DNA from 4 places in the Bradyrhizobium sp. CCGE-LA001 genome. Region 2 is predicted to be linked to each of the others. Evidence: predicted binding sites of a transcription regulator. Region 2 holds the regulator's gene; each other region holds the start of a gene.
The links. Region 2 encodes LexA, which represses DNA repair genes until DNA is damaged. Its sites were predicted from a motif close to TGTTCNNNNTGTGTTCNG; they were not measured.
Positions count from the first base shown of each region.

Region 1: a site for LexA is predicted at 1,785-1,802, ahead of BCCGELA001_RS03075 (helicase-related protein). Genes of this name have one in related genera too.
Region 3: a site for LexA is predicted at 3,941-3,958, ahead of BCCGELA001_RS13590 (putative DNA modification/repair radical SAM protein). Genes of this name have one in related genera too.
Region 4: a site for LexA is predicted at 2,525-2,542, ahead of BCCGELA001_RS03805 (DNA recombination protein RmuC). Genes of this name have one in related genera too.

Region 1 is NZ_CP013949.1:649,456-655,119, reverse strand. Features, by position in the region: gene BCCGELA001_RS03075 (helicase-related protein) at 1-1,514, opposite strand, end outside; gene BCCGELA001_RS03070 (DUF3108 domain-containing protein) at 2,194-3,054, opposite strand; gene rpmB (50S ribosomal protein L28) at 3,585-3,896, shown strand; gene BCCGELA001_RS03060 (hypothetical protein) at 4,106-4,831, shown strand; gene BCCGELA001_RS35670 (adenylosuccinate synthetase) at 4,989-5,664, shown strand, end outside.
Region 2 is NZ_CP013949.1:4,430,956-4,436,619, reverse strand. Features, by position in the region: gene BCCGELA001_RS20535 (ComEC/Rec2 family competence protein) at 1-1,724, shown strand, start outside; gene BCCGELA001_RS20530 (GAF domain-containing protein) at 1,734-2,675, opposite strand; gene BCCGELA001_RS20525 (hypothetical protein) at 2,898-3,335, opposite strand; gene lexA (transcriptional repressor LexA) at 3,728-4,429, opposite strand; gene BCCGELA001_RS20515 (molybdopterin molybdotransferase MoeA) at 4,607-5,664, opposite strand, start outside.
Region 3 is NZ_CP013949.1:2,920,037-2,925,700, reverse strand. Features, by position in the region: gene BCCGELA001_RS13605 (error-prone DNA polymerase) at 1-1,605, opposite strand, end outside; gene BCCGELA001_RS13600 (Y-family DNA polymerase) at 1,602-3,191, opposite strand; gene BCCGELA001_RS13595 (ImuA family protein) at 3,088-3,876, opposite strand; gene BCCGELA001_RS13590 (putative DNA modification/repair radical SAM protein) at 4,039-5,274, shown strand; gene BCCGELA001_RS13585 (UdgX family uracil-DNA binding protein) at 5,274-5,664, shown strand, end outside.
Region 4 is NZ_CP013949.1:808,040-813,703, reverse strand. Features, by position in the region: gene truA (tRNA pseudouridine(38-40) synthase TruA) at 1-694, opposite strand, end outside; gene fmt (methionyl-tRNA formyltransferase) at 813-1,736, opposite strand; gene def (peptide deformylase) at 1,875-2,402, opposite strand; gene BCCGELA001_RS03805 (DNA recombination protein RmuC) at 2,574-3,770, shown strand; gene BCCGELA001_RS03800 (AmpG family muropeptide MFS transporter) at 3,952-5,313, shown strand; gene BCCGELA001_RS03795 (hypothetical protein) at 5,482-5,664, opposite strand, start outside.

The DNA.
Region 1 (5,664 bases), 3.8 Mb from region 2:
CCGATTTCAGTATTCAAGCTCGTGTTCTCCCGCAGGCGGCGCATCAATACACTGGTCCGGCGATCAACGAAACGCTCAGTCAAGCGTTCATGGAGCGCATCCGATAATTTATTTTCGACCTCCCGCGCGATCCCCTGCCAGCGTTCGGGGCCTTTCAGCCAGTCCGGGCGGTTGGCGACGAAGGTCCAGGTGCGGATCTGCGCGATCCGGGCCGACAGCGTGTCGATGTCGCCGTCGATGCGGTCGGCCTGGGTGATCTGGGCCTCGAACCAGGAATCGGGGATGCAACCCTTCCGCATCAGGAAGCCGTAGAGCGTCGTGACCAGCTCGGCATGGGCGGCCGGCGACAGCTTCCGGTAATCAGGGACCTGGCAGGCCTCCCACAGCCGCTCCACCGCCTCTTTGCCATGCGCGATATCGCGCACCTCGCCGTCGCGGGCGGCGTGATCCAGCACGCGCATGTCCTCGGCGATCGGCGCACGCGTCAGCGCCTCATGATCGGGGGCGAGGTTCAGCGAGACCTGGAGCGCGCCGAGCGAGGAGAAATCCAGCTTCGAGTTGCGCCATTGCAAAACCTTCACGGGATCGAAGGTGTGGTTCTGCAGCGCGTTGACGAGCTCGGGCTCGAACGGCGCGCAGCGGCCGGTGGTGCCGAAGGTGCCGTTGCGCGTGGCGCGGCCGGCGCGGCCGGCGATCTGCGCGAATTCGGACGGGGTGAGGCGGCGGAACTGATAGCCGTCGAACTTGCGGTCGGAGGCAAAGGCGACGTGATCGACGTCGAGATTGAGGCCCATGCCGACGGCATCCGTGGCGACGAGATAATCGACGTCGCCGTTCTGGAACATCGCGACCTGCGCATTGCGTGTGCGAGGGCTGAGCGAGCCCAGCACCACGGCGGCGCCGCCATGCTGGCGGCGGATCAACTCGGCGATGGCGTAGACCTCGTCGGCGGAGAACGCGACGATGGCGGTGCGGCGCGGCTGGCGCGTGATCTTGCGGTCGCCGGCAAATTCCAGCTGCGACAGGCGCGGCCGCGTGATCATGGACACGCCCGGCAAGAGGCGCTCGATGATCGGGCGCATCGTGGCGGCCCCGAGCAGCAGCGTCTCGTCGCGGCCGCGGCGATTGAGGATGCGGTCGGTGAAGACGTGACCGCGTTCGAGATCGCTGGCGATCTGGACCTCATCGACGGCGAGGAAGGAGACGTCGAGGTCCCTAGGCATCGCCTCGACGGTCGAGACCCAATAGCGTGGATTCTTCGGCTTGATCTTCTCCTCGCCGGTGACGAGCGCGACGCTCTCCGCGCCCGCGCGATCGGCGATCTTGTTGTAGACCTCGCGCGCGAGCAGGCGCAGCGGCAGGCCGATCATGCCGGAGGGATGCGCGAGCATCCGCTCGATGGCGAGATGGGTCTTGCCGGTGTTGGTCGGCCCGAGCACCGCAGTGACGCCGGCGCCAGGCACTCGATCGTGAAGGGCGCGCTCGGAAGCGAAGGGGGAGGGAGAGAAAGCCATGTCTGGGGGATTAGGTAGTGGCGATTTGGGCGAATGTCAGTGCTGTTTTGGGGCGATGGGGTGCACGGCGCCGCCCATGCGCACCGCTGTCATCGCCCGGCTCGACCGGGCGATCCAGTATTCCAGAGACGGCAGTGATTGAGCCGAGAAGCCGCGGCGTACTGGATGCCCCGGTCAAGCCGGGGCATGACGGCGGAGAAGGTGGCACCCCTCTCCAATCCTCGCGCAACTGTCTCACTTTGCGACGCTTTTCCCGTTCGCCTTAAGCTTCGGAACGACTCCGGAACGAATCGCGGCCGAATCGCTGACTCCCCTCGGAATCCCGTTCCGTTCACGCAACATGTCGCGGGACTCGTGTTGGTTGCGCACTAGATGGAGGTTTGGGCTGCCGTACAAGCGGCTCGATCCGTTAAAGCTGGGGACGGCGCGGAGTCGAATCAGAATCGGGGAGGAGTCAAATGGATTCCTAGCCGGCCGCTTGCTCAGCCGTCATGCCCGGGCTTGGCCCGGGCATCCACGTGCTTGTCGCACGAAGACCGTGGATGGCCGGGACAAGCCCGGCCATGACGGGCCGAAAGCCGACAACACGTACGAAAACAACCCCATGCACAGTAGGGAACCCATTGATTTTGCTTGATGTCTTTTACCCTCACCGAGGGACCCTCCAGGGAGGGTAAGATCACTGCGTCTTGGCGACGCGCGGGGGCTGGGGGGAGGTGACGAAGCTGGTGGCTTCCAGCATGGCGGGGCCGAGCGGGGTCGGCACTTTCAGCCAGAACGGGACCAGGATGCGCGTGCCGGCGATCGGCGCGAACGCGATCTCCATGTTGCGCTGGGCGGCGAGGTATTTGATCACGGGGCGATCGGGGATGTAGCCGGCGACGGGCACGAAATAGATCGAGCAGACCACGACCGGGCCCTTATAGCCCTTCTCCGCCTTCACGCTCTCCATGCGCTTGAAATCGAGCTTGAGCTCGTAGCGCATGCGGCCGTCGAACACGGGCGCGGAGTTGTGGCAGGCGTCAGGCGAGACAGGATCGCCGGTGCCGGGCACGCGCAGCAGCGAGGCCGTCATGGGGTCCCACACGCCGCGGCGATGCGCATCGGTGACGACGATGCGATCGGGATCGACCGGCGGCTCGGGCAGGATCGAGAATTCCTTCACATTGCCCTTGTCGAGCGTGATGCGGATCTCTTCGGTCTTCTTCTGCGTGGTGGTGGAGGCCTGGTAGCCGGTTGCAACCAGCGCGCCATTGACGACGCGCCCCTGGCTCGCGCCGGTGCCGGACCCGCCCGTGAACGACTTCAGCAGCCCCGAGGTGCCGCCGGAGGCCGCGGCCGCGAACACATCGTCCTGGATGTCGATATTCCAGGCGCCCTTGCCGACGGGAATGCCGGCGAGCGAAGCCTCATATTGCGCCTCGAGCTTTCCTTGCGCCGCTGCCGGCGCCGCGCCCCACGCCAAGGCGAGGCCGCACAGGGCCGCGAAGGCCAGCTGGCTGGCCGAGCGCCGGGGCGAGGAAGGGAAAAGAATGGGCACAAAACTTTCCAATCGGGGCGCCAATGGCAGTTACTTAAGCCGAATCCAGCGGCTGGCAATGCGTCCGGGCGCGCGGCCTTCGGAACTCCACCGGATTCTTCCGGTGCGATTACGCCCTTTATGTGATGGTAAGGCGTTCCGATCATTGCCGTTTTGGTGATCGGAGAGGTATCCCTCTCTCCCCCTATTCCACTGTCATGCCCCGCGAAGGCGGGGCATCCAGTACGCCGCGGCCGCTCTGGTCAACCACAGCCGTCTCGGCGTACTGGATCGCCCGGTCCCGGCTTCGCCAAGGCTACGCCGAGGCTCACGGGGGTGCTCGGCTCGCGAAGCCTCGGCGAAGGCGGCAAGCCGGGCGATGACACCGAGGGTGGCGCGAAACTAGCAGCCCCAGCCGCCCCAAATCCTTGACTACCCGCCCCTTCCCCCCTATACGTCCGCCCGCTCCCTGCAAGGACAGAGAATTTGCCCCCCGTGGCGCCCCGAATGGCGGCCGCAACTCGTTGGGGGTTCAGGATAAGGATATTGCCATGTCTCGCCGCTGCGAACTGACGGCCAAGGGCCCCCTCGTCGGCCACAAGGTCAGCCACTCCAACATCAAGACCAAGCGCCGCTTCCTGCCGAACCTCGTCAACGTGACGTTCCAGTCGGAAGCCCTGGAGCGCAACGTGCGCCTGCGCGTCTCCACCAACGCGGTGAAGAGCGTCGACCACAATGGCGGCCTGGACGCCTACCTGCTTAAGGCCAACGCCGACGCCCTGTCGCCGCGCGCCCTCGAGCTGAAGCGCGCCATCCAGAAGAAGGTCGGCCCGACCACCGCGCCGGAAAAGAAGGCGAGCTAAGATTTAAAGAATTGGGCGGGGGCTAAGTTGCGTCGCGTGGCGTAGGCTTAGCCGAGTAAGAGTTTTTGCATTGCGGCCGGATCGAAGATCCGGCCGTTTTTGTTTTTTGACAATCCTGTTGCTCGTAGGTCGCCAGATATTGACACCTTGCCAGATAGTGTGGTGCGCTTCGATCGCTACTTTAACTTGTAGACACTTAAGACATTCCCATGAAAGCTCTTTCGGCTAGCGGCGTTGAGTTCGTTCAGCACTATGCGCCATTGCACTATTTGCCATTCATTGCTCGCTCGCGATCGATTCTGAGCAAGCCCTCGTTGGATGCTGCCGGCTTTAAGTCGACACACCTCCGATCCATGTCGCGCGGCCAAGACGTCGCCCGGGGTTTTGGGTCGTATGCACACATGACCCTCGATCGGCAGCCTCGCATCTTGAAGGCCAAGTTGGGTGCTGGCTTTCCCCACATCGCACTGAGCGTTCCAGTTGCAGCAATAGAAGCAAGCCCCTTCAGCCTTTGCCGTTTCAATGTCGCCATGACGAGATATCTCAAGCGCGGCAAAAAACGAGGCGTTCCCGAATCAAAAACCAATGGGCGCTACTATCTAGGTCATCAAATCCCGATCGCCCGAACCGACGCGGACAAAATGTCCATGCTGGCAAAGCACTTGCCACTGGGCACAATGATAGAAGTCCTCATTCACGGCGACCTGAAACTTCCGGATGACATGACTGTCCTCTGTTACTCGGACGACGATCTAGGGATCGCTCGTACCGTCCTCACTGAGCTGCGAACTCCCTGGAGGACCGAGTTAGCGGCTCCTCCCGGAGAATACCCACGGAGCGCAATTCACGGCAAATCAGTTGACGACTTCATCGCGCAGGCGATGCAAGACCCGGAGTGGCGCGGCAACGGACTTGAATTCGATCGATTACGTTAGCGCCTTCGAAGACGACGAAGGCAAGACGATGAGACTATTGGATCTGTTTTATCGCGCGGCGCCACTTGGCGTTCCAAGCGAAAGTACATTGAGGCTCTAAACATCTAAGCAAATAGATGAGGCGGCAAGTCTCACCCATATTTTTGGAGGGCGACGAATGCGTCAGGTAGTACTGATCAGCGGACACATCTGCACCGGCAAGTCAGAATTGGCTTTCCGCTTGAGTCGAGAGTTTGACTACCACCTGGTCAGCACGAGCAGCGTCATCAAGAACATCGCAAAGCAGCGAGGCCGGCAAGTCGATCGATTGGCGTTACAAGCTTTAGGCGACGAGCTCGATAGAGACACCAATCATCGCTGGCTTCTCGACGAGATGATCGAACAGACGGCAAGACTTGAATTTGAACGGCCTGTCGTCGTCGACAATGTACGTACGTGGGATCAACTTCAGCATTTCCGCACTCATCACGGTTTTCGCGTAGTTCATGCGCACTTATGGGCGCCCAAGAGCGTCCTAGAGCAACGCTACAAGAAAAAGAATGCCGAGCGCCCGGATGAAGCCGATCAGACTTACACGGATGCAGACCTGATCAAGAACGAGAGCGATATAGAGGCATTCAAGCGCGATGCCGACGTGCGTATCAACACTGCACGAACAGATAGCGCAGATACGCTGGTGCGCGTCGCTGCGAGGCTCGGCTTGTATAGCGGACCGGACGTGCGATGTGTGGATGTAATCGTGGGAGGAATGTACGGCAGCGAAGGAAAGGGCCATATCGCCGCATACTTGGCGAGTGAGTACGACATTCTGATTAGAGTGGGAGGGCCAAACG
Region 2 (5,664 bases):
AAGTCGGCAGCTTCGTGCAGCTGAAGGCGCGGCTGATGCCGCCGATCTCGCCGGTGCGGCCCGGCAGCTACGACTTCTCCCGGGACATGTATTTTCAAGGCATCGGCGCCTCCGGCTTCGTGATGGGAACGATCGCGGCGTCGATGCCGCCGGAGGCCGGCGGCTTGCGGTTGCGCTATGCGGCGTTCATGCAGGGCCTGCGCGATGCGATCGATGCGCGCATCCGCGCGACGCTCGAGGGCGACAATCGCGCGATCGCAACGGCGCTGCTCACCGGACGGCGTGATGCCATCAGCGCGCCCGTCAACGACGCCATGTTTGTCTCGGGGCTGGGCCATGTGCTGTCGATCTCCGGCTACCACATGGCGGTCGTCGCCGGCGTCGTGTTCTTCGCAGTGCGCGCGCTGCTGGCGTTGATCCCAGGGCTGGCGGCTGGCTTTGCCATCAAGAAATGGTCGGCAGCCGCCGCGCTGGTCGCGGCCGCGTTTTATTTGCTGCTGTCGGGTGCGGAGGTCGCCACGCAAAGGTCGTTCTTCATGACGGCGGTGGTGTTGATCGCGGTCATGGTCGACCGCCGCGCTATCACCTTCCGCACGCTGGCAGTGGCCGCACTCATCGTGCTCGCGGTCGCGCCCGAAGCGCTGGTGCATCCGAGTTTTCAAATGTCCTTTGCCGCAACGCTCGGGCTCGTGGCGCTGGTGCAGATCGGCATGCCGAACCTGTTTGCCTCGCCCGAACATTCGGCAACGGCGCGTGTCGCGCTGTGGGGCGGCCGCGAGATCGCGATGCTGTTCCTGGCCTCGCTGATCGCGGGGCTCGCGACGACGCCCTATGCTGCCTTCCACTTCCATCGTGTCACGCCTTACGGCGTGCTCGCCAATCTCGGCGCGATGCCGGTGGTCTCGGCACTGGTGATGCCGGCGGGGCTGCTGGGACTGATTGCAGCGCCCTTCGGGCTCGACGGCGTGTTCTGGTGGCTGATGGGGATCGGTATCGACTGGATGGTCGCGGTGTCGCGCTGGGTGGCGGCTCTGCCGGGCGCAGTCGGCCGCATTCCAGCTTTCGGCATCGCGCCGTTGATGGCGGCAAGCCTCGGCATCATCATGATGGGGCTGTTGCGAACGCCCTTGCGCTGGTCCGGTGGCCTGGTGCTGCTGGTGTCCCTCACCTGGGGCCTGTCGGTGCGCCAGCCCGATATCCTGATTGCCGGGGACGGCACGAGCGTCGCGGTGCGGGGCAAGGACGGGCAGCTGCACGTGATCCGAGCGAGCAAGGACAGCTTTCTGCTGAAGGAGTGGCTGGCGGCCGACGCCGATCCGCGCGACGCCGCAACCAATTCGCTGGCCGATGGTGTGTCATGCGACGAAACCGGCTGCGTGACGCCGCTCGCCGACGGGCGGCTGGTCGCGCTGTCCCTGCGCGTCGACGGTCTTGCCGATGATTGCAGCCGCGCCGCGCTGGTGGTGACGGCGCGGCCAGCACCCTCCGGCTGCGCGGCCATGGTGGTCGACCGTCCGCGCCTTGCAAGCCAGGGCGCGCTGGCGCTGACGCAGCGTGGCGACGGGTTTTCGGTTCAGACCGTGAGGGCCAGAGGCACAAGCCGGCCCTGGTTGCCGGCCGGCGCCGGCGAGGGCGATTTCGACGGCAGCCTTGTTCCGAAGACGGCAGCGCCCCGGAGCCGGGACGCAACGCCGGCAGAGACCGACCTGCAGGCTGACGATTGAGCAGATGCGCTACAGATACCAAGCCAGCACGGCGTCTAGACCGGCGCTGCCGATGACCGGCAGGGCCACCATCTGGCTTAGCCCGGCTGCGCGGGCCTCTGCAGCCGCGATCGAGCCGTCATGTGCGAGATCATCGCTAATCGCGGGCATGCCCGTGGCCCAGGCGCCCCCGATGCTCCCGTCGCTCCTGGCGATTGATGTCGTCGCATAGAGTTCGGCAAGGTCGGTTTGCGCGCTGCAATCGCCGGCGCGGAAGACCAGCGCAGAGCGAGCCTCGTTCGGGACCCAGATCTCGAAGCGCCGTGCGATCGGGGTGGCCTGTGCGGAGAGGAAGGTCAGCACCCAGCTCTGGTCGGCGCCGGTGCGGTAGGGCACGCCGACGCCGAGATTGATCCCGATTTCGGCGGCTTCTTCCCAGCGCAGAAAACTCTTGGCGTTGTGCAGGTCCTTGATGATCAGCGGCAGGCCGGCCTTCCAGGTGCGTCCCGGCAGGCCGAAGCCGCGCGGGAATCTGGTGTGGCGGGAGTTGAATTCGAACATGTCGGCGGTGCCATAGTAACCGTCGACAAGCCGCATCTCGTGGGAGACATCGGGGTCGTTGTGCCAGAGCTCGAGCGCCCCGACATGCGCTTCGTCATCGCCGCAGAACAGCACCATCACGGCCTGCAGGAATTCGCCGGCGAAGACCGGCACCGCGACGCCGCATGTGAGGCCCGCTGCGAGCGCCTGATCGGTCCGCTTGAAGTAGGAGTTGGCGAATTTGGTGAGGATCACCGGATGGCCGCTGGCCCACGCTTTGCCGGGCAACCCCTCGTCATAACCGAAGCGCAGATCCTCACTCACGGCTTTGAATGCGGACAGCCCTTCACCGTAGAGGCCGCCGCCGAATTCCAGCCGCATGCGCGTGCGATCGGGCACCCAGAGTTCGACGACGCGAATGAAGGCTTTCATCGACCATGTCCGCTGTGTCAGGTCCCGACAGCATCGGTCATTTGACGGTCGAGCGGACGTTCAAAATTCAGGCAGGGCGGCCCAAACTTCGTGCGCAGAGGCGAAGGGCACTCGGTCGGCTGGTTGGATGTCGCGAGCGCCAAACCGCTCCATGTCGCCGGCCGCGGCCGGCGAATGGCAATTTCAATTCTGGTCTCCGACCTGGACGGCCGGGACGGCGCATCAGCCGATCGGCAGGCGGGGCGTTGGGCTCGGGCGGCTGTCTGCGATGATCTGCGGCTTGTGCTCGCGCTCGCTGACCGGCTGCGTCACGGGCAGTTGCAGCACCGTTGCGCGCTGGCCTTCGACGAGCTGCGTCACCAGCACGTATTTGCCATCAGGAAATTCGATCGCGTCGTGATGGCGATCGGGAATGTGCGGATCGATCTTGCCGAACTTGCCGACGCGGGAGTTGATGGTGCGCGTCCAGATCCAGCGATTGTCGTAACGGACGTTGTCGGCGAAGGCGAGCTCCGTTCCCGGCAGCAGGCAGACGGCCACGGTCGGATCTGCCGCGGAAGCAAAGCCGCGCGTCGAGGTGCCGCGGAACGTCGTGGAGACGATCGTCTCGCCAACTTCGGCGGGACGCGATGCAACGGCATGCAGGCTGTAGTCACACATCGGGTGCTCCTCATGCGAAGATAGCAACCCGCGCCTCTTTCGGAGGCGCAAGCCTCTATCAGAGTGGAAGCATGTAACGCTCTGCTCGGTTGTAGGCGAATCTGCGGCTGGCGTTCGCGAGACGCGATCACATTATCTTTTTCAGATTCACTAGGAACAAAGCTCATTTCAGCGCATTCGGGGACCACGAACGCCTGTGGCCGCGAGCGGTGAGGCATCCTTGTCTGCTCGATCTTTCGAGCTCAGACGCGATGAGCGCTTGGCCGCGACACGCAGAGTGTGTCGTGCTGAATGAGGGCCGGACAATCTGCGCAAGACCGGAAAGACTGCCCAGCCGGAGCGGACGCATCCGCTCCAATCGGGATCATCGGTATCGAATGACCGCCGGGCGGTCAGTACTTGCGGTACAGCCCGATCAGCTTGCCCTGAATCTTCACCCGGTTGGGCGGCAGGATGCGCACCTCATAGGCGGCGTTGGCGGGCTCGAGCGCGATCGAGGCACCGCGGCGGCGGAAGCGCTTGAGCGTCGCTTCCTCGTCGTCGATCAGCGCCACGACGATGTCGCCGGTATCGGCGCTCTCGTTGCGCTGGATCAGCGCCATGTCGCCGTCGAGGATGCCGGCCTCGACCATCGAATCGCCGCGCACTTCGAGCGCATAATGTTCGCCGGAGCCGAGCATGTCCGGCGGGACGCTGATGGTGTGACTGCGGGTCTGCAGCGCCTCGATCGGCGTGCCGGCTGCGATGCGGCCCATCACGGGCACGGCAACCGGACGCTCACCCTCGTCCGCGGGCGGGCTGGAGCTCGCACGGATCTTGCCGAGATTGCCCTCGATCACGCTCGGCGTGAAGCCGCGGCGGTTGCCGGCAGCGGCCTGGAGCTCGGGCAGCTTGATCACCTCGATGGCGCGGGCGCGGTTGGGCAGGCGGCGGATGAAGCCGCGCTCCTCGAGCGCGGTGATCAGGCGATGGATGCCTGACTTCGAGCGCAGGTCGAGCGCATCCTTCATCTCGTCGAAGGAGGGCGGCACGCCGCTTTCCTTCAGACGTTCGCTGATGAACCGCAGAAGCTCGTATTGTTTGCGCGTTAACATCTCGACCAAAGTCCCCCGGTTGATGTCGTTCGATTCCGAGACGCTGTATTGGAGCGGCGAACCGCTACATCCTCGAAACAAATCATGAACGGACACTATATGTTCGATACATGTTCCGCAACTGCTTAATTTACCGTGAACGCCGCAAAGTTCGCGGAACGCGTGTGGGGGATGCGTTCAGGCGGGCAGGCGCAGCACCTCGCAAGGCGTGCCGGCTTCGGCCCTGGGGGCGAACGGCGCGCGCACGAGAAGTGCCTGTGCCGCAGCAAGATTTGCAAGCAGCGAGGAATCCTGGTGGTTGACGGGAATAGCGACGAGCGCGCCGTCATCGCGCTCCTCCAGCCTCGCGCGAAGATAATCCGCGCGCATGTCGTTTGCGCCGACGTCCTTGCCGAGCACGGCGCGCTCGTGGCGATGATGAATCTCGGATCGGCCCGACAGGGCGCGAATCAACGGCACCATGAACAGGAAGGCGCAGACATAGGACGAAACCGGATTGCCAGGCAGGCCGATCACGCGCATCGCCCCCAGGCGTCCGTGCATCATCGGCTTGCCCGGGCGCATTGCGATCTTCCAGAACGCCATCGCGATGCCTTCGTCGCGAAGGGCTTGCTGCACCAGATCGTGGTCGCCGACAGAGGCTCCGCCTGTCGTGACCAGGATGTCGGCGCCGCTCTCGCGCGCGCGGCGGATGCCGGCGGCGGTGGACCCGAGCGTGTCGGCGGCAATGCCGAGGTCGATGGTCTCGGCGCCCTCGCTGCGGGCGAGCGCGTGCAGGGCATAGCCGTTGGAATAGACGATCTGGCCGTGGCCGGGCGTGGAGCCCGGAAACACAAGCTCGTCGCCGGTGGCGAGGATCGCGACCTTCGGACGACGGCAAACGGGAAGCTGTGGGTAATTCATGGCGGCGGCGAGCGCGAGATCGCGCTCGGTGAGGCGGGCCCCCTTGCGCAGCAGCACGTCGCCCTCGGAGAAGTCGACGCCTGCGGGGCGAATGTGCCGCCCTGTAATGGCGGCTTCCTTGACCGTCACGTGCTTGCCGTCGACGACGGTGTCCTCCTGAATCACGACCGCGTCGGCACCGGCGGGAATGACGCCGCCGGTGAAGATCCGCACCGCTTCACCGGTACCAACGGATGCGGCAAATGGCCGGCCTGCTGCAACCTCGCCGATGACCGTGAGCTTGGAATTGATCTCTGCCGCATCGGCCGCGCGCACGGCATAGCCATCCATCG
Region 3 (5,664 bases), 1.5 Mb from region 2:
GCTCAGCGCATCGACGTCGTCCTTGTCCCATTCGATGAAGGTGCGGTCGTCCATCGCGGCGTTGCCGATCGGCACATAGGTGTCGAGCCGGTCCTGCGTCAGCACATACCCGCCGACATGCTGGGAGAGATGACGCGGGAATTCGATCAGCTCGGTCGCAAGCTCGACCGCGAGATTGATCATGGGATTTTTGGGATCGAGCCCGGCCTGCCTGACCTGCATGTCGTTGAGGCCCTTGCCCCAGCTTCCCCAGACGGTGTCGGCAAGCGCAGCGGTGACGTCCTCGGTCAGGCCCAGCGCCTTGCCGACGTCACGGATGGCGCTGCGCGGACGGTAATGGATGACGGTAGCGATGATCGCGGCGCGGTGGCGGCCGTAGCGGCGATAGACATATTGCATCACCTCCTCGCGCCGCGAATGCTCGAAATCGACGTCGATGTCGGGCGGTTCTAGCCGCTCCTTGGAGATGAAGCGCTCGAACAGCAGATCGACCTTGGTCGGATCGACCGAGGTGACGCCGAGCACATAGCACACCGCCGAGTTCGCCGCCGATCCCCGCCCCTGGCACAGGATGTTCTGGCTGCGTGCGTATTGGACGATGTCGTGTACGGTGAGGAAGTAATGCGCGTATTTCAGCTCGGCGATCAGCGCGAGTTCTTTCTTCAGCGTCGCGCGCAGCTTTGCGTCGATCTTGTCGATGCCGCCGAAATATTTGTCGACGCCCGCCCAGGTCAGATCCTCCAGATGCCCTTGCGCGGTCTTGCCCGGCGGCACCGGCTCGTCGGGATATTGGTATTTGAGCTGGTCGAGCGAGAAATTGATCTTGTCCGCAAAGCGCATGGTCTCCGTGACTGCCTCAGGGAAATCGCGGAACAGCCGGGTCATTTCCTGCGGCGTCTTCAGGAAGCGCTCCGCATTGGCTTCGAGCTTACGCCCGATGGCCTCGATCGTGGTCTTTTCCCGGATGCAGGTCAGCACGTCCTGAAGAGGACGGCGTGCGGGATCGTGATAGAGCACCTCGTTGGTCGCAAGCAGCGGGACCTTTGCCTGCATCGCGAGGTCATCGAGTCGCGCCAGACGGCGCCGGTCGTCGCCGCGATAGACCAGGCTCGCCGCCAACCACACACCCGCGGCGCGGCTGCCCCTGAGCTTTGCGAGAACATCCAGCGCTTGGGCGGGGTCGAAGCGATGCGGCAGCGTCAGGACCAGGAGCTGTCCTTCCGCAAATTCCAGCAGATCGGCAAAGGTGAGACGGCACTCGCCTTTCTCGATCCGCGTGATGTCGTCGCCACGCTTGCCCTTGGTGAGGAGCTGGCACAGCCGGCCATAGGCCGCACGGTCGCGCGGATAGACCAGGATATCAGGCGTGCCGTCGATGAAGACGATGCGAGCGCCGATCAAGAGTTTCGGCTTGTGCAGCACCTTGTCATTGTCGAGCTCCTTGTAGGCCCGCACCACGCCGGCCAGCGTGTTGTGATCGGCGATACCAATCACGGGAATGCCGAGGATGCTGGCCTGATGAACATAGGCGCGCGGATCCGAACCGCCGCGCAGGAAGGAGAAATTGGTGGTGATGCCGATCTCGGCATAAGCAGGCGTAGTCATGCGAAGAGACCATGCACATACCATTTCGCGGGAATGGATTTGCCCTCCTTGTCAATCAACTCGTCATAGAGCCCGTCGCGAAAGATCCAGAAGCGCAGGCCTTCGGCGTCCTCGATACGGAAATAGTCTCGCGTCGATTGCTGGCCGCCCCGCCACCATTCCATGGCGATGCGCTCCGGTCCTTCCACCCGCACCACCGCATGTTTTGCACGTCGCCAGGTGAATTGATGCGGCGGACCGTCGGGCACGGTCGCAAACGGCACCGTGACCGGTTCCGGCTTGTCGAACAGCCGCAACGGGCGCAGCGGCGGCTCGCTCTCGGCCCGCGCCGGCCATTCTGCCTGCATGGCAGCGGCGAGATGATGCTGCGCCGGCGCGGCCAGCACCGCGCATTCGGGAATATGGGTATCCTCAGGCAGGTGCACGACGACGCGTTTTCCTCCGATGCGCGCGGCGATGCGGTCGATCAACGCGGCAAGCTCGTCATTGTCGTGGACATGAGCGTCGAGATCGCGTTGCTCCTGCACCACGATCTCGGTGCGGCTTGCCGACAGCCGCACCATGTCGAAGCCGAAACCGGGATCGAGGGGATCGGCGAGCGCATCCAACCGTTCGCGGAACAGGCGGTCGATCACCGCGCTTTTCGTCACCGGCCGCCCGGTCTCGACCATGATCGTACGCACCACGCCGTCGGTGCGGAAGAACGCGGCCTCCAGGCGCCGCGCGCCCTTGCCCTGCTTCTCCATCGACGTAACAAGCGTGTCGGCCAGCCGCGACAGCGTCATCGCGATCATGGTGTCGGTCGCGATCGGCTCGGCAAAGCGTTTCTCCACGATGTAATCGGGCAGCGGTTTACGCGGATTGATCGGCGCATCGCCCTGCCCCAGCGCATGCGCCAGCAGCGCGGAGAAGCGCGCGCCGAACCGCGCCGTGATCTCGTGGGCGCTGCGCGAGGCGACATCGCCGATGGTCTTCAGGCCGGCGCGGCGCAGGCCGGTGGTGACGGCCTCGCCTGCGCCGAGCGCGGAGATCGGAAGCCGGCTGATCGCCTCCGCCTCCTCGCCATCGGCCACGATGGTGCCCGTGGCCTGCCGCGTCAGCGTGCGCGCACAGACCGAGGTGCCGGCGATCGCCGCGCTGACGACAAAACCCTGCCGGGCCAAGGCACGGACCAGCGTTCGCAACAACGCAGCCTCGCCGCCGAACAGATGCGCGCAGCCTGTGATGTCCAGAAACAGCCCGTGTGGCGGATCGAGCGCCACCAGCGGCGTGAAGCGGTCGCACCAATCGGCAATGTCGCTGAGCGTCTTCGCATCGGCGACGGTATCGGCATCGAACACACGCAGGTCCGGGCACATCGCCCGCGCGTTGGCCAGCGGTTGGCCGATATAGAGGCCGAGGCGCTCGGCGGCCTCGTCCAGCGCATGGATCACCAGTGCATTGTTGTCCTTGATGACGACGATGCTGGGCGCATGATTGGTTTTACCCAGCCCGGCGCTGCCAAGGAACCGCTGAATCCGGTCGATGGGCAGGCGCGGCAGCCACAGGCTGAGAATACGTCGACGGTTCACTGAACTGGCACTCATCACAATTCCATTCCATGATCCACCGGCCGCACGGGCCGTGACGATTGCGCAAGAGTTCAGCATCGAAGCGCGGCGCGCCCCAGGCACTCCATGCCGTGCCCGGCGGCGAATGCGCCGCACGCAGCATCCATCGGGTCTCCGCGGTCGACGGCAGCGGCTGCGCGGCCATGCGCAGCAAGAGGCCGGTGACGCCGGAAGATTGCGCGGCGAGCGTCAGCTTGCGGCTCGCCACCAGATCAAACTGCTTGGTCTCGCCCCACAGCTCGAGCACGACGGCGCCGAGCGCATCGCAGGCGAGTGCGTCGGCCGAGGTGCGCAGCGCACTCTCGACATCGGCGGCGCGCACCATCACCACGCGACGTGGATCGAGCCCGAGCTCGGCAAGCCCGCTCATCGACAGCGCGCCGGTTTCGATTTCAGAAAAATCCTGCCGCACCCACAGCAGCGGTTTGCGGGCCGTCACGCGGCCTGCAAGCCCGCTGACGAACCCCGTTGCGGCGGCGCCCTGACGCCCCTCGCAAAACACCTCATGGATCGCCGCGCGCGCGAGCCCGCCCTTCAGCACGCGATCGGCCTCGCCATGGCCGAGCGCAACGCGATCATACTGATGCACGACCTCCGCCGTCTCGATGCGCTCGATCTGGCCGCGCAAGGTCGCAAGCGCGCTCATCCGTGCGCCGCTCATGCTCGCCGCTCCTCAGGAATTTGATGCCGTGATCTCCAAAAGAAGAACCTACGGCTGGCTCATTTGTTCATGATATGTTCTAATATAAAGCTAACGGCGCGCAGAGAGTCAATCGAATTGCCGCGCTTTTGGATTCGTGAGTTGAATCAAAGGGATTCCGATATGGACGTACAACGCAAGCTGGAAATCCTGGCAGACGCCGCCAAGTACGACGCGTCCTGTGCCTCCAGCGGCACCGAGAAGCGGGATTCCAGCGACGGCAAGGGCATGGGCTCGACCGCGCCCGGCATGGGCATCTGCCATTCCTACGCGCCGGACGGACGCTGCATCTCGCTGCTCAAGGTGCTGCTGACCAATGCCTGCAACTACGACTGCCTCTATTGCGTCAACCGCGCCTCCTCCAACGTTCCGCGCGCCCGCTTCACCGTCGATGAATTGGTCAAGCTCACGCTCGACTTCTACCGGCGCAACTACATCGAGGGCCTGTTCCTCTCCTCCGGCATCATCCGCAGCCCTGATTACACGATGGAGCAAGTGGTCAGCGTCGCGCGAAAGCTGCGCGAGGAGCATCACTTCCGCGGCTACATTCATTTGAAGACCATTCCGGAGGCCGACGATGCGCTGATCGCGGAGGCCGGCAAATATGCCGACCGTCTCTCCATCAACATCGAGATGCCCGAGGAGACGAGCCTGCAGCAATTCGCGCCGGAGAAGGACGTGCGCGCGATCCGCCGCACCATGGGCCGGCTGCGGCTGAAGCTCGACGAGGCCGAGGAAGACCGCAACGCGAAAACGAAAGCGAAACCGCAGCGCTTCGCGCCCGCAGGGCAAAGCACGCAAATGATCGTCGGTGCCGACGCAGCCTCCGATCAGACCATTCTCCACACCAGCGCCAATCTCTACGGCGCCTACCGGCTGCGGCGTGTCTATTACTCCGCGTTCAGCCCGATCCCCGATGCGAGCCGCGCCTTGCCTCTGATCCAGCCGCCGCTGCTGCGCGAGCATCGGCTCTACCAGGCCGACTGGCTGATGCGGTTCTACGGCTTCGACGTTGCGGAGATCGTCGACGACAGCGCGATGCTGCCGCTCGACATCGATCCGAAGCTCGCCTGGGCCTTGCGCCACCGCGACCGCTTCCCGCTCGACGTCAACCGCGCCAGCCGCGAGGAATTGCTTCGCGTGCCGGGCTTCGGCACCAAGACCGTCGAACGCATCATCGCAACGCGGCGCACGACCACGATCCGTCTCGCCGATCTCGCGCGGCTGCATGTCCCCCGGAACAAGGCGATGCCGTTCATCGTCCTCAGCGACCACCGGCCGACGCCGCATCGGCTCGATGCTGTCGGGCTCATCGAACGGTTCAAGCCGAAGGCAACACAATTGGGGTTTGGCTTCTGATGCAGTACATCACCCTGGACACCGAAACCGATTTCGACGGCTGGCGCAAAGCTGCGCGCACGCTCGTGCTGCATCATGTCGAGCCGCGCGACGTCACCTGGGCCGTGCAGGGCGGCGAAGCGGATTTGTTCGCACCGCCCTCGCCCTCTCCGATACTCGAAGTGAATGATGGCACCTTCAGCGTCCCGGCAAAATTCGTCGAGCTCGCCAAGGCCGCGATCCTGCATCGCGACGGCGAGCGCTTTGCGATCCTCTATCGCCTGCTGTTCCGGTTGAAGGACAATCACGATCTCATCGATGTCGCGATCGACCCCGACGTCGCGCAGGTCACGGCCATGGCGAAGGCGGTTCATCGCGACGAGCACAAGATGCATGCCTTCGTGCGCTTCC
Region 4 (5,664 bases), 3.6 Mb from region 2:
CGATGCCGCAGGCGGCGCGATTGCGGGCGGCGAGAGCGGCGGAGAGATCGTCGGCGCTCCAGCGTCCTTCGCCGACCCACACCAGCGAGCCCACCATCGAGCGCACCTGGCTGTGCAGGAACGAGCGCGCCGAGGTGATGATCGTGATCTCGCGGCCGTCGCGCAGCACGTCGAGCTGGTCGAGCGTCTTCTCCGGCGATTTGGCCTGGCACTCGGTGTCGCGGAACGTGGTGAAATCGTGCTTGCCGAGCAGGCGCTGCGCGGCCGCATGCATCGCGTCGCTGTCGAGCCGTCGCGGCACGCGCCAGGCGTGACCGATGTCGAGGGCGAGATTGGCGCGGGTGTTGACGATGCGATAGCGGTAGTGGCGCTTGATGGCCGAGAAGCGCGCCTCGAAGGTGGCGGGGACGATCTCGGCCTCGAGCACCGCGACCGGATGCGGCCGCAGATGCGCGTTCAGCCCGTCGCGAAACCGGCCCGGCGGAAATGGCTTCTCGACGTCGACATGCGCGACCTGGCCGCGCGCATGCACACCGGCGTCGGTGCGGCCGGCGCCGTGCACGCGCAGATCGGCGCCGGTCATCGCCTTGACGGCGGCTTCCAAGGCGCCCTGCACCGAGGGCAGCGACTCCTGCACCTGCCAGCCGCAGAAGGGCGCGCCGTCATATTCAATCGTGAGCTTGTAGCGGGGCATTGTATCCAGTTTCGCTGTCATTGCCCGCGAAGGCGGGCAATCCAGTAGTCCGCAGCCCATCCGGTTGCCGAGAAGCCTCGGCGTACTGGATACCCCGCCTTCGCGGGGTATGACAGCGTCAGTGGAATTTAGCTCCCGCCTTCAGCGGCACGCCACGCAAAAAATCCGCGGCCTGCATGCGGGCCTTGCCTTCGCGCTGCAGCTCGATGATGCGGATGGCGCCCTCGCCGCAGGCGATGGTGAGGTGGTCGTCGAGCACTTCGCCCGGCGCGCCCGCGCCTTTCGCGGGCTCGCAGCGCAGGATTTTGACGCGCGCATTGTCAAGCTCCGCCCAGGCACCGGGGAACGGCGACAAGCCGTGGATGTGGCGCAGCACGGCGCGCGCGGGCTTGCTCCAGTCGATCCGCGCCTCGGCCTTGTCGATCTTGGCGGCATAGGTGACGCCCTCCTCGCTCTGCTTTTTGAGCTGGAGCCCGCCGCGGTCGAGCGCGGCCATCGCGCGCACCATGAGATCGGCACCCAACCGGGAGAGACGGTCGTGCAGGTCAGCTGCGGTCATGGTGTCCGTGATCGCAAGACGCTCGGCCATGGCGACGTCGCCGGTATCGAGGCCGACATCCATCTTCATCACCATCACGCCGCTCTCGGCATCACCGGCCATGATGGCGCGGTTGATGGGCGCGGCGCCGCGCCAGCGCGGCAAGAGCGAGGCGTGCAGATTGTAGCAGCCGAGCCTGGGCGCATCGAGGATCGCCTGCGGCAGGATCATGCCGTAGGCGACGACGACGGCCGCATCGGCATCGAAGGCACGAAACTCATCGAGCGCTTCCGGCGTCTTCAACGTCTTCGGCGTCAGCACGGGAACACCGAGCTTTCGCGCGGCGTCCTCGACCGGCGTCGGCTGCAATTGCAGGCCGCGGCGGCCACCGGGCTTCGGCGCGCGGGTGTAGACGGCTACGATCTCGTGGCCATGCGCGACCAGCTCGAGCAGCGTCGGCACGGAGAAATCGGGCGTGCCCATGAAGATCAGGCGGAGGGGCATCGGGGCTGCATTCGGTGAGAGTTCTGATTCTCCGTCATGCCCGGGCTTGTCCCGGGCATCCACGGACTTGGCGACAAAGCAAGCAAGGCGTGGATGGCCGGGTCAAGCCCGGCCATGACGAGTTGAGAGAGCCGGGCCCTACTCGCCCGCGCGCTTAGCGGCCTTCTCAAACTTCTTCATCACGCGGTCGCGCTTAAGCTTCGACAGATAGTCGACGAACAGGACGCCGTTGAGATGGTCGATCTCGTGCTGGATGCAGGTGGCGTAGAGGCCTTCGGCGTCCTCCTCGTGCACCTTGCCGTCGAGGTCGAGGAAACGCACGCGCACCTTCGCGGGACGCTCGACCTCCTCGTAATATTCGGGAATCGACAGGCAGCCTTCCTCGTAAGTGGACAGCTCCTCGGAGGAGGCGATGATCTCCGGATTGATGAAGACGCGGGGCTGGTGCCTGGTCTCGCCGTCCTCGTCGCGCTTGGCGAGGTCCATGGTGATCAGCCGCAGCGGCTGCGCGACCTGGATCGCAGCAAGGCCGATGCCGGGCGCGTCGTACATGGTCTCGAACATGTCGTCGGCAAGCTTGCGGATCTCCGGCGTGACCTTCTCGATCGGCTTGGAGACCAGGCGCAGCTGCTTGTCGGGCAGGATGATGATTTCTCTGAGGGCCATGGCCGCGATTTAAGCTGCGCGCCGGATGCGGTCAATCCAGCGAGGAACTCCGTTAACCCTCCGCTAACCATAAATCTTCGGGCTCCATTAACCATGAAAATTAGTGCCTCGTTAACCGTCATCGTTCCCTCTTCGTTCGCGTTCGCGTGCGAATCGGCTAGAAGGGCAGGCATGAACGAGATCATTTTCACGGCTGGCGACTGGCCCGTGCGCACGATCGATGCGCTGATCGGCTTCGGCGCCCTGGTCCTCATCCTGCTGGTAGTCATTGCCGTGGTGATCGCGCGCTCCGGGCGGCGCGGCGCGGAACTCGCCATGGCGCACGCGATCCGAGCCGACGAGCTCGAGGAACGGCTCAGCGAAGTGCTGCGAGCCCAGAGCGAATCCTCAGGCCGGGTCGATGCCATGACACAAGCGCTGGCGGGACGTCAGGCCGAGATGGCGCGGGGGCTCAACGAGCGGCTGGACTCGGTGACGCACCGCGTCGGCCAATCCATGGAACACTCCACCCGCAACACCATGGAGAGCCTGCGCGCGCTGCACGAGCGGCTCGGCATCATCGACAGCGCGCACAAGAACCTCACCGACCTCACCACGCAGGTGACGACCTTGCGCGACGTGCTCGCCAACAAGCAGTCGCGCGGCGCCTTCGGCCAGGCGCGGATGGAGGCGATCGTCCAGGACGGACTGCCGAAAGGCTCCTACGAGTTCCAGTTCACGCTCTCGACCGGAAAGCGGCCGGACTGCGTCGTGTTCCTGCCGGACCAGCGCCCGCTCTGCATCGACGCGAAATTTCCGCTGGAGGCGATGACGGCGCTGCACGACGCCCGCACCGACGAGGAGAAGCGCATCGCCACCCAGCGGCTGCGCGGCGACGTGATGAAGCACGTCAGCGACATTGCCGAGAAATATCTCGTCGCCGGCGAGACCCAGGAGATGGCGCTGATGTTCGTGCCGTCGGAATCGGTCTACGCCGAGATCCATGACGGTTTCGACGACGTGATCCAGAAGGCCTATCGCGCCCGCGTCGTGCTGGTATCGCCCTCTCTGCTGATGCTCGCGATCCAGGTGATGCAGCAGATCATGAAGGACGCGCGCATGCGCGATGCCGCCGACCAGATCCGCACCGAGGTGATCAAGCTCGGCGACGACCTCGGCCGCCTGCGCGACCGCGTGCTGAAGCTGCAGAAGCATTTTTCCGACGTCAACGAGGACGTCCGCCAGGTGCTGATCTCCGCCGACAAGATCGAGAAGCGCGCCGGACGCATCGAGGAACTCGATTTCAGCAAGAGCGATGCGGAAGGCCCGCGTCTGGTGGCGACGGGGGCGGCGGAGCTGTTTCCAAGGAAGCTCCAGGCCGGGGAGTGAAATTAGGGCACACCGTCATGCCCCGCGAAGGCAGTACGTTGCGGCAGTCGTGATTGAACCGAGACGCTGGTGATTGCTGGATTGTCCGCCTTCGCGGACGATGACACTGAGGATATCGAAGGCGTTCCCGCCTCACTGGCTACCGCGAGTCTTTTCCGCCAGAATCTGCTAACACCCCCTCATGACCGCACCCGACGCGACCTCCTCCGCCGCGGCTTCCGCGCCTGCGCCCTCCTGGCGCGACAGCCTTGCCGTTTACCTGCAGCCGCGGGTGCTGATCGTGCTGTTCCTCGGCTTCTCCTCGGGGCTGCCGCTGGCGCTGTCGGGATCGACGCTGCTGGTGTGGATGGCCGAGGCCGGGGTCGATCTCGGAACGATCGGGCTGTTCGCGCTGGTTGGAACGCCGTACACGCTCAAGTTCCTGTGGGCGCCGCTGGTCGACGCGCTGCATGTCCCGCTCTTCACGCGTGCCTTCGGACGCCGCCGCGGCTGGCTGGTGTTTTCGCAGCTGCTGCTGATCGGCGCTATTCTGCTGTTGGCCCTGACCGATCCGGCGCGCTCGCCGCTGTTCGTCGCGCTTGGCGCACTCCTGGTCGCGACGATGTCTTCGACCCAGGACATCGTCGTCGACGCCTTCCGCGTCGAGAGCCTGCCCGAAAGCGAGCAGGCCGCCGGCATGGCCGCCTATGTCGCGGCTTACCGCATCGGCATGTTGGTATCGACTGCGGGCGCCTTGTTCATCGTCACCGGTTTCGAGGCGGTCGTCCCGCGTGGCGCCGCCTGGATGTGGGGCTATGTGGTGATGGCGGCCATGGTGCTGATCGGCACGGTGACTGCACTGGCCGCCACCGAGCCGGCACAATCGCAGCGCGCCGAGGCCGTCACGCGGGACGATGGCGCCCTCACGCGGGTGTTCCATGCCGCGCTGGGCGCGTTCTCAGAGTTCTTGCAGCGAAAGGAAGCATGGACCGCGCTTGCCTTCGTCGTGCTGTTCAAATTCACCGACGCGTTTTCTGGCAACATGACGGTGCCGTTCGTGATCGACATCGGCTTCACGCGCAACGACTACGCCGTGATCGTCAAGGGAGTCGGTATCATCGCGACATTGGCGGGCGGTTTTGCCGGCGGCTTCGTGGCCCGGCGCTATTCGCTCGCAACCAGCCTGTGGATCGGCGGCATCGTGCAGGCGATGTCCAATTTGTCGTTCTCGTGGCTGGCGCTGGTCGGCGTCAACGAATGGGCACTGACCCTCGCCATCACCTCCGACAATTTCTGCAACGCCATCGGTACCGTGATCTTCGTCGCCTATCTCTCGGCGCTGTGCCAGAACCCGCTGCATACCGCGACCCAATATGCGCTGCTGACCGCGCTCGCCGCGGTGGGACGCACCTATTTGTCGTCAGGCGCGGGGTACCTCGCGACAGAGACGGGCTGGCCGATGTTCTTCGCGATCTCCGTCCTCGTCGCCATCCCGAGCCTGATGCTGCTGGCGTATTTGCAGAAGCGCGGGCATTTCGAAGCGCTCGGGCCGGTGCGGGTGTAGCCCACACTTGCTGTCATGCCCCGCCACCGGGTCTCGCCTACGGTGAGCCCGATGACAGGCTCCGGCGGGGCATCCAGTACTCCGAGACAGTTGTGATTGACCGTGAAGCTGCGGCGCACTGGATCGCCCGCCTTCGCGGGCGATGACACCGGAGTCGGAGAGAGCGCCCTACTGCTTCTTGATCAGGCTCCACTTCGTGATCACGGCCTCGCTCATCTGGCCGGCGTCGCTGGCGCAGGCGATCTCGTCGACCTTGACCGAGATCTCCTTGCCGACGAAGGATTTCAGCTGCGTGGCCTGCGCGTCGCTGGAGGTGACTAGCTGGAAGGTCTCGGGGCCGGTCTCGAGATT